2 regions of the Streptomyces sp. NPDC002640 genome follow, and region 1 is predicted to be linked to the other one. Evidence: riboswitches for the same ligand, from Rfam matches in the RefSeq annotation. Region 1 holds a riboswitch; the other holds the start of a gene.
The links. Region 1 has a riboswitch for S-adenosylmethionine ahead of ACWD3O_RS17120 (aminotransferase class V-fold PLP-dependent enzyme). Riboswitches for the same ligand answer to the same signal wherever they lie in the genome.
Positions count from the first base shown of each region.

Region 2: it holds a riboswitch for S-adenosylmethionine, as region 1 does, so the genes downstream of both, thrC (threonine synthase) here and ACWD3O_RS17120 (aminotransferase class V-fold PLP-dependent enzyme) in region 1, are expected to answer to the same signal.

Region 1 covers NZ_JBSFVZ010000011.1:206,133-211,277, forward strand. The annotation lists gene qcrB (cytochrome bc1 complex cytochrome b subunit) at 1-464, shown strand, start outside; gene trpD (anthranilate phosphoribosyltransferase) at 671-1,735, shown strand; SAM riboswitch class IV at 1,837-1,953, shown strand; gene ACWD3O_RS17120 (aminotransferase class V-fold PLP-dependent enzyme) at 2,182-3,528, shown strand; gene ACWD3O_RS17125 (glycerate kinase family protein) at 3,606-4,793, opposite strand; gene ACWD3O_RS17130 (SLC13 family permease) at 4,876-5,145, opposite strand, start outside.
Region 2 covers NZ_JBSFVZ010000003.1:310,409-315,553, forward strand. The annotation lists gene ACWD3O_RS06080 (cold-shock protein) at 456-659, opposite strand; gene ACWD3O_RS06085 (MoaD/ThiS family protein) at 1,102-1,380, opposite strand; gene thrC (threonine synthase) at 1,436-2,737, opposite strand; SAM riboswitch class I at 2,756-2,895, opposite strand; gene ACWD3O_RS06095 (glucosyl-3-phosphoglycerate synthase) at 3,107-4,051, shown strand; gene ACWD3O_RS06100 (alpha,alpha-trehalose-phosphate synthase (UDP-forming)) at 4,148-5,145, shown strand, end outside.

The DNA.
Region 1 (5,145 bases):
TGTACTTCGTGCTGCTGGTCGGTGGCGGCAACGACCTGTGGGCCACCCACTTCAACCTGTCGATCAACGCGATCACCTGGTTCGTCCGGATCGGCATGTTCGTGGTCCCGGTGCTGGTGTTCATCGCCACCAAGCGGATCTGCCTCGGCCTGCAGCGCCGCGACAAGGAGAAGGTGCTGCACGGTCGCGAGACCGGCATCATCAAGCGCCTGCCGCACGGCGAGTTCATCGAGGTGCACGAGCCGCTCTCCCAGGAGCAGCTGCACACCCTCACCGCGCACGAGCAGTACAAGCCGGCCGAGATCGGCCCGACGGTCGACGAGAACGGTGTCGAGCGCAAGGTGAAGGGATCGGAGAAGCTCCGCGCCAAGCTGAGCCAGGCGTACTACGGCGAGGGCAACCAGATCGAGAAGCCCACGCTGGAGGAGTTCAAGGAGATCGAGGCCGGCCACGGCCACCACTGAGTGCCCCGGCGCCGAGTGAGGGGGCAGGTCCCCCCGGTCGCCGAATGATCGACTGATCGCCACGGCAGGAGCCCCGTCCGGTCCCCGGACGGGGCTCTTCGCCGTCCCCGGGATCGATAGGGTGGGAGGCGCCCCGCGACCGGGGCCACACCAGTGCACCCGCGGCCTGTGGCGGGCCGCCGGACCGAGACCGTCAGGAGCGGCAGATGAACGCTGTGACCCCCGCTGGAGGCGACACCGCGGCGGGCCGCTCCTGGCCGGCCGTCCTCAACGCCCTGCTGGAGGGCCGCGACCAGAGCGCGGACGACACCGCCTGGGCGATGGACCGCATCATGCGCGGCGAGGCCACCGACGCCCAGATCGCCGGCTTCGCGGTCGCCCTGCGGGCCAAGGGCGAGACGGTCGAGGAGATCACCGGCCTGGTGCGCGCGATGTACGCCCACGCCCGGGTGATCGACGTGCCCGGACCGGCCGTGGACATCGTCGGCACCGGCGGCGACGGCGCGAAGACCGTCAACATCTCCACCATGGCCGCGATCGTGGTCGCCGGCACCGGGGTGAAGGTCGTCAAGCACGGCAACCGGGCCGCCTCCTCGGCGAGCGGTTCCTCGGACGTGCTGGAGAAGCTGGGCGTCAACCTGGAGCTGACCCCGCAGCGGGTCGCCGAGGTGGCGAACGAGGCGGGCATCACCTTCTGCTTCGCGGTGAAGTTCCACCCGGCGCTGCGCCATGTGGCCGCCGCGCGAAGCCAGTTGGGCATCCGCACCACCTTCAACTTCCTGGGGCCGCTGACCAACCCGGCCCGGGTGAAGGCCCAGGCGATCGGGGTCGCCGACCCGCGGATGGCGCCCATCATGGCGGGCGTGTTCGCGGAGGCGGGCAACTCCGCGCTGGTCTTCCGCGGCGAGGACGGCCTCGACGAGCTCACCGTGACCGGGCCCTCGCGGGTCTGGGTGGTGCGCGACGGGCAGGTGCGCGAGGAGCTCTTCGACCCCCGTGACGTCGGGGTCGGGTACGCCCCGCTGGAGGCGCTGCGCGGCGGGGACCCGTCCCACAACGCCGACGTCGCCCGCCGCCTGCTGGCCGGGGAGACCGGACCGGTGCGGGACGCCGTCCTGCTGAACGCGGCGGCGGCGCTGGTCGCCCTGGAGCCGGGCGAGGGCACGCTCGCCGCGCGGATCCGCGCCGGCATGGACCGGGCCGCCGAGGCGCTGGACTCCGGCGCCGCCCGCAAGGCGCTCGAGCGGTGGGTGCTGGCGAGCAACGCCTGAGCCGCGCGGGTGCGTTGACGCGCCCCGCCGCCGACGAGGCGTGGTCCGGATGCCGGACCACGCCTCGTGCGCGTGCGGCGGATGTGGCAGGATGCGGTGCAGGTCATGAGTGACAGCCATCAGGCCCCGGCCGGCTGTCCGGCAACCCTCCGTCCGTGGCGGGGTGCCCCGGGTGAGGACCAGGCCGCAGACAGCAAGGTCTGTGGCAAGCGCGGACCTCTCGCGACGTCAGGGGTCCTGGTCGTCGAGGAGATCCCCATGAGCCGACGAATGCGCCGGGCCTGACCGGCGCGAGGGCGGCGCTCCCACGCGTTCCGCCCGCCGGGCAGGCCGTCGAGCCGAGTCCTTCTTCCTACCTCGTCCTCTCTTCCGCGTTCCCGCCCGGATGATGCGCCGCGGTCCGTCCGCCGCCCCCGGGAGCGCCGACGCGCCCACAGGAGTCCGCCATGTCCGTTTCCGCCGTTGCCGCCGCCGACCCGACCGCCCTCGCCCTCGACGCCGCTCCCGCCTCGCCCGCCCTGCTCGCCGAGCCGCTGCCGGTGCTCGGCCTGGACGTCACCGTGCCGCTCGCCTCCGGCCGCCGGGTGCCCTACGCCGCGCTCGACCAGGCCGCCAGCGCCCCCGTGCTGCGGCAGGTGTGGGACGAGATCGCCGAGTACGCGCCGTACTACGGCAGCGTCCACCGCGGGGCGGGACACCTGTCCCAGCTCTCCACCGAGCTGTACGAGGACGCCCGGGAGACCGTCGCCCGCTTCCTGGACTGCCGTGAGGACGACCAGGTCGTCTTCACCCGCGCCACCACCGACTCGCTCAACCTGCTGGCCTCCGCCCTCCCGGACGACTGCCGGGTGTACGTCTTCGAGACCGAGCACCATGCGGCGCTGCTGCCCTGGCGCGGCGCCCGGGTGACCTTCCTGGACGCCCCCGCGAGCCCCGCCGAGGCGGTGACCCTGCTGACCGACGCCCTCGCCGCGCGGGGCGACGACGCGCCCGCGCTGGTCTGCGTCACCGGGGCGTCCAACGTCACCGGGGAACTGTGGCCGGTGCGCGAACTGGCGGAGGCCGCGCACGCGCACGGGGCGCGGATCGTGCTGGACGCCGCGCAGCTCGCGCCGCACCGGCCGGTGTCGGTGCGGGACCTGGGCGTCGACTGGGTGGCCCTCTCCGGGCACAAGCTGTACGCCCCGTTCGGCGCGGGCGTGCTGGCGGGCCGCGCCGACTGGCTGGACGCCGCCGAGCCGTACCTGGCGGGCGGCGGAGCCAGCCGCAGCGTGGTCCGGCGCCAGGACGGCGGCCTCGACGTCGAGTGGCACACCGGACCCGCCCGGCACGAGGCCGGCTCGCCCAACGTGGTCGGCGCGCTCGCCCTCGCCGCCGCCTGCCGGGTCCTCACCGAGGCGGACCCCGCGCTGCTCGCCGGCCGCGAGGAGGCGCTGCTCGCCCGGCTGCGGGCAGGGCTGGCCGCCCTGCCGGGCGTGCGGGTGCTGTCGCTGTTCGGCGAGGACGTGCCCCGGGTGGGCGTGGTGTCGTTCGTGGTCGACGGCTGGGACAGCGCCGACCTCGCCGAACGGCTGGCCTCCTCGCACGGCATCGGCGTGCGGGCCGGGCTCTTCTGCGCCCACCCGCTGGTGCGCCGCCTGCTCGGCGGCACCCGCGACGCCGCCGCCGAGTGCGGGGGGAGCGGCGGCTCCCCGCTGAACGCGGTCCGCGCCAGCTTCGGCGTGGGCACCCCGGTGGAGCACGTGGACCGGCTGCTCGGCGCCCTCGCCGACCTGACGGGCGGGCACGCGTAACCCTTCCTCGCCGGCGGCGGCGCGGGCGACCGTGCCGGCCCCGCCCGGGCCGCCGGGGAGGTCACGTCGCCGGGGCGTCACGCCGCGCGGCGTCCGGCGCCGGCGGTGACCTGGGCGCCCAACAGGACCATGCGCAGGGCGCGTTCGGTGGCGTCGGCGAGGTACTCGGCGCCCCGGCCCATCGCCTCGCCCAGCGACACCGGACCGGGCAGGATCCCGCAGTACGCGTCGATGCCGGCGGCCCGCACCTCGTGCGCCCCCTCGCCGAGGGTCCCGGCCAGGGCCAGCACCGGACGCCCGTGCCGCTTCGCGCGCCGCGCCACCTCGGCGGGGATCTTGCCGAACGGCGTCTGCCCGTCCAGCGAGCCCTCGGCGGTCACCACCAGATCGGCGCGGGCCAGCCGCACGTCCAGGCCGAGGGGGTCGAGCAGCACCTCGAACCGGGGCCGCAACCGGGCTCCCAGGGCGGCCAGGCCCGCGCCCAGGCCGCCCGAGGCGCCGGTGCCGGGCGCCGTGCGCAGGTCCACGGCCGGGGCGGGGAACACGTCCCGGGTCAGGACGCCGGCCCAGTTCTCCAGGCCCGCGGACAGCAGCTCGACCTGGGCCGCCGTGGCGCCCTTCTGCGGCCCGAAGACCCGGGCCACCCCGCGGTCGCCGCAGAGCACGTTGTGCGGGTTGCACGCCACCACCAGCTCGGTGTGCCGCAGCCGCGCGTCGAGCCCCGAGGCGTCCACCCGGGCCAGCCGCACCAACTTGGCGCCGCCGTAGCCGAGTTCGCGGCCGTCCTGGTCGAGCAGCCGGACGCCGAGCGCGCTCAGCGCCCCGGCCCCGCCGTCCGAGGTGCCGGAGTCGCCGCAGCCGACGAGCACCCGCCGCGCCCCGGCGTCCAGGGCGGCCACGATCAGCTCGCCCACGCCCCGGGTGGTGGTCGCCCCCGGGTCCCGGGCGTCGCCCGGCACCAGCCGCAGCCCGGCGACCGCCGCCATCTCGACCACGGCCGTGCCGTCCGGCAGCAGCGCGAAGTGGGTGTCCACCAGGTCGCCCAGCGGCCCGGTGGCGCGGCGCCGCAGCAGCCGCCCGCCGCCGGCCGAGGCCAGCGCCTCCGCCGTGCCCTCCCCGCCGTCGACCAGTGGGATCAGGTCCACCTCGGCGTGGGGCACGACCCGCAGCACGCCCGCGGCGATCGCCTCGGCCGCGTCCCGCGCGGACAGGGACTCCTTGAAGCCGCTGGGAGCGACGGCGAAACGGGTGAGGGCAAGGGACATCGGAACTCCAGGAGAAGAGGAGAAGAGCGAGGAGAGCGGAGGAGAGCGGAGGGAAGGGGGAGGAGGGGAGCAGGGCGCCGGGTCAGCTGACCGGGACGCCGAGCAGGGGCCAGACGAACAGCGCGAAGAGCAGCACCAGCACCGCGGTGAGCGGCCCGAGGACGGCGGAGAGCCGCAGCAGGTCCCGCGGCGTGTAGGTGGGCACCCCGGACAGGCCGGAGAAGAGGGCCACCGGCTTCGCCGAGGCGGGCAGAGTGTGGCAGAACCCGGCCGCCGCAGTGGAGGCGAGCGCCGCGGACACCGGGCTGACGCCGGCCACGCCCGCCGCCGCGACCACCAGCGGCACCAGCAC
Region 2 (5,145 bases), on a different contig from region 1:
CGCGGACCTCACCGACCCGGTCCATCGTTGTCACTCTCACCTTCAGAGTGCTAACGCAATGATTAGCACTCGACCCTGCCGAGTGCAAGACGCTCCCGGAATCCCGCCCTGTTTTCCGCCCTCCGGACACCCCACCGGGCGAGGAGCGGCCCGGCGACGGCGGCGAGGATCCGCAGCGTCCCGGCGGCAACCGGCACCCGGCGGGAGGCCCGCCGCGGGCCGGGTGCGGCCCCGTCCCGCAGCGGTCCCCGCGGCGGCGCGTGGGAGTGGGTCGCGGGGCGCGGGCCGCCGGTCGTGGGCCGCGGCGAGGACGCCCGAGCAGGACGAGGCACGGAGGGGGAAGGACGGGGATCGAGGGAGGGGGCGGGGACCGACGGGGCGCGGGCACGGCGTAGGGCCCGCGCCCCCGAGGGGGTGCGGGCCCTACGTCACGTCAGGATGTTCGGTCGCTGCGTTCAGCCGGCCAAACGGACCATGTCCGCCTGCGGCCCCTTCTGGCCCTGCGAGATCTCGAACTCGACCCGCTGGCCTTCCTCGAGGGTGCGGTAGCCGTCCATCTGAATCGCGCTGTAGTGCACGAAGACGTCCGCACCACCGTCGACCGCGATGAAGCCGTACCCCTTCTCCGCGTTGAACCACTTGACGGTGCCCTGAGCCATGCCTAACTCCCCTATTACTGGCCCTTGCACAGATCCGCACTTCGCGGATCCGGGTCAGACCTCACCCGCCGCCCAGGCGGCGGGCGTGCGCCGGAACGCGTCGACCGCGGCTGAATGTATCTGCCCAACTGCCCTCTGCAACAGGTCAATCGGACGACAATTCTGGTGGGGCCCGGTCAGCGGTATGCCGAGAAATCGCCGGAATTCAGGGCAAGTCCGGGCGGACAGAAGGAGCGAACCGCGCAAAGGACCCGCGGAGTTTGGCTGCATCTTGTCGGGCCGGAGGCAGGAACTCATCGACGCCCGGCCCGAGTTCGGCGCGGGGTACCCCAACTGTACCGCGCCCAATCATGCAGAATCGCCCTCCCCTGTCGGCGGCGGTATGCGACGCCGGCATGAACGGGGGAGGGCGATACGGAAAGCGCGGGTAAAGCGAAAGCGATCAGGCGCCGCCGGCCACCGCGGGAATGATGGAAACGCTGCCGCCCGCGGGGGTGGCGGTCTCCAGTCCCTGCTCGAACCGCACGTCGTCGTCGTTGACGTAGACGTTGACGAAGCGCCGCAGCTTGCCCTGGTCGTCGAGGACGCGGGCGGCGATGCCGGTGTGGTTCTTCTCCAGGTCGGCGATGACCTCGCCCAGGGTCGCGCCCTCGGCGCTCACCTCGGCCTGGCCGCCGGTGTAGGTGCGGAGAATGGTCGGGATGCGAACGGTCACGCTCATGGGGGTCTGACCTCCGGTCACGGTGAGGCTGGGTACGGGGCTGGCGGGGCGGAGGTCAGGCGAGGCCGGCCTCACGGAAGGAGTCGAGGCTGGGACGGATGGTGGCGGTCAGTCCCTGGTCGGCGACCGCGTCCAGCGTCTTGAGGCCGTCACCGGTGTTGAGGACGACGGTGGTGAGCGTCGGGTCCAGCAGCCCGTTCTCGATCAGCTTGCGCGTCACGCCGACGGTCACGCCGCCCGCCGTCTCGGCGAAGATGCCCTCGGTGCGGGCCAGCAGCCGGATGCCGGCCACGACCTCCTCGTCCGTGACGTCCTCCACCGCGCCACCGGTGCGGCGGGCGATGTCCAGCACGTAGGGACCGTCGGCCGGGTTGCCGATGGCCAGCGACTTGGCGATGGTGTCCGGCTTCTGCGGGCGGACCACGTCGTGCCCGGCCTTGTAGGCGACCGAGACCGGGGAGCAGCCGGAGGCCTGGGCGCCGAAGAGCTTGTACGGCTTGTCCTCGACCAGGCCGAGCTGGATCAGCTCCTTCAGACCCTTGTCGATCTTGGTGAACTGCGAGCCGGAGGCGATCGGGATCACCAGCTGGTCCGGCAGCTGCCAGCCGAGCTGCTCGCAGATCTCGAACGCCAGCGTCTTCGAGCCCTCGCCGTAGTAGGGCCGCAGGTTGACGTTGACGAAGCCCCAGCCCTCGCCGGCCGGGTCGCCGATCAGCTCGGAGCAGAAACGGTTCACGTCGTCGTAGTTGCCCTCGATGCCGACGAGCTCGCCGCCGTAGACCGCGGCCATGACGACCTTGCCCTGCTCCAGGTCGTGCGGGATGAACACGCAGGACCGGAAGCCGGCCCGGGCGGCGGCCGCGCCGACGGCGCCGGCCAGGTTTCCGGTGGAGGAGCAGGAGAGCGTGGTGAAGCCGAAGGCGCGGGCCGCCTCGAGGGCCTGGGCGACCACACGGTCCTTGAAGGAGTGCGTCGGGTTGCCGGAGTCGTCCTTCACGTACAGGCCGCCGGTGACGCCCAGCTCGCGGGCGAGGTTGTCGGCCTTCACCAGCTTCGTCCAGCCCGGGTTCAGGTTGGGCTTCCCGGCGACGTCCGCGGGCACGGGCAGCAGCGGGGCGTAACGCCAGATGTTGCTGGGGCCGGCCTCGATGCGGCGGCGGAGCTCCTCGGCCTCGTAGGAGGAGTAGTCGTAGGCGATCTCGAGGGGCCCGAAGCATTCCTCGCAGGCGAAGACGGGGCCGAGCGGGACGCGGTGGCCGCACTCGCGACACGAGAGCGCGGTCGCGGGGCCGAGATCGACGGGGGCGGCGGAGGTCGTCGTGGACGCGGAAGCGGTCGTGACGGTCTGTACAGCCATGAGTGGCGAGGCCCTTTCTCCTCATCTTCCTCAGCGGCGTCTTCGCCGTGAGACGGATTTGGCACCTTCCCTAGCCGGGGCCTCGCGTGATCGCGGGCACGGCTGGAGGGTTGCCGGGGCTTCATCGGGCCGTATCCCTCTGCCCCTCTGGATGAGCGTTCTTCTGTTGTTCTTCGATTGTTTTGAGCGGGCCCCGGCGAGGGGACCCGTAACCACCGGTCGAGCGAACCCGACCCCCGACATGCGGTGGTCACCGGTGATGTTCAAGACTGTAACCGAAGGCCAGGACAGTTGAGAGAGTCGTCCGGAACGCGAGACGGGCCGCCCGCCGCACGGCAGGTGGTCGGACACAGTGAGGAGCCGCTGACTGTGCTGGAAGAAGTCGAAAGCTGGCTGGGCACACGCTCCTGGCATGTGACCGATCGCCCGCTCCACCAGATCCTCGCCGCGAAACGCCAGTGCGGTTCGACGGTCTCCGTCGTGCTGCCGGCGCTCAACGAAGAGGCCACGGTCGGCGACATCGTCGCCACGATCCGCAGGGACCTGATCGAGGAGGTTCCCCTGGTGGACGAGCTCGTGGTCGTCGACTCCGGGTCCACGGACCGCACCTCCGAGGTGGCCGCCGCCGCGGGCGCCCGGGTGGTGCACCGGGACGTCATCCTGCCCCGCGTCCCCGCCGTCCGCGGCAAGGGGGAGGTGCTCTGGCGCTCGCTGCTGGTCACCGGCGGCGACATCGTGTGCTTCATCGACTCCGACCTGCGGGACTTCTCCTCCGACTTCGTCACGGGCACGGTGGGCCCCCTGCTCACCGACCCCCAGATATCGCTGGTCAAGGCGATGTACGACCGTCCGCTCGGCACCGAGGCCGGCCAGGGCGGCCGGGTCACCGAGCTGATGGCCCGCCCGCTGATCAACCTGCACTGGCCGCAGCTGGCCGGCTTCGTGCAGCCGCTGGGCGGCGAGTACGCGGCCCGGCGGTCGCTGCTGGAGCGGCTGCCCTTCCCGGTCGGCTACGGCGTGGAGCTGGCCATGCTGATCGACGCCCTGCACACCGTGGGGCTGGACGCCCTCGCCCAGGTCGACGTCGGCGTCCGCAAGCACCGCAACCAGGACAGCCAGGCCCTGGGGCGGATGGCCGCCACCATCTACCGCACCGCCCAGCTCCGGCTGGCGCGCGGACAGATGGTCCGGCCGCTGATGACCCAGTTCGAGCGCACCGAGGAGGGCTTCACGCCGCGGACCCACGCGGTGGACACCCTGGAACGGCCGCCGATGACCGAGATCGTCGAGTACCGGTCCCGCGAGGTGGCCTGACCTCACCCGTTCGGCGCAGCGCCCCGCCTCCGGGCCGGGCGCCGCCGCGACGGCCGGCGACGTTTGGACTTTTCCCCTCCGGGCTAGGTGACGCGTATGGGTTCCCCCGAAACTTCCGCCACAGCTTCCCCCGCTCCCCAGGTGCTGGTCGCCTCCAACCGCGGACCGGTCTCGTACTCGGTCGCCGAGGACGGCTCGCTGGTCTCACGCCGCGGCGGCGGAGGTGTGGTCTCGGGGCTCTCCGCGATCGGCCCGGACGCCGGCGCGCTGTGGGTCTGCTCGGCGCTGAGCGACGGCGACCGGGAGGCGGTCCACCGCGGGGTGTCCGAGCCGGGCGTGAAGATGCTGGACATCTCCGCCGAGACCCACGACGCCGCGTACAACGGCATCGCCAACTCGACGCTCTGGTTCGTGCACCACATGCTGTACCAGACCCCGCTCGAGCCCGTCTTCGACAGCGAGTTCCGGCTCCAGTGGGCCGCCTACCAGGAGTTCAACCGGTCCTTCGCCGAGGCGCTGGCGGAGGAGGCCGCCGAGGGCGCGGCGGTGCTGGTGCAGGACTACCACCTGACGCTCGCCCCCGGCATGCTCCGCGAACTCCGCCCCGACCTGCGCATCGGGCACTTCTCGCACACCCCGTGGGCCCCGCCGGAGTACTTCCGGCTGCTGCCCGACGACGTCGCGGAGTCCGTCCTGCGCGGCATGCTGGGCGCCGACCGGCTGGGCTTCCTCACCCAGCGCTGGGCCGACGCCTTCACCGCCTGCGCCGACGCGGTGGTGGGCGGCGTCGGCGACACCCGGATCGGCGTGCACGGACTGGGCGCGGACGCCGACTTCCTGCGGGAGCGGGGCCACCGGGCCGACGTCGACCAGCGGGTCGCCGAACTGCGCGCCGAGATCGGCGACGACCCGGACGGCAACCTCAGGAAGACGATCGTGCGGGTCGACCGCACCGAGCTGTCCAAGAACATCGTCCGCGGCCTGCACGCCTTCCGGCAGCTCCTGGACGACCACCCCGAGTGGTGCGACCGGGTCGTCCACGTCGCCTTCGCCTACCCGTCGCGGCAGGACCTCGCCGTCTACCGCGACTACAC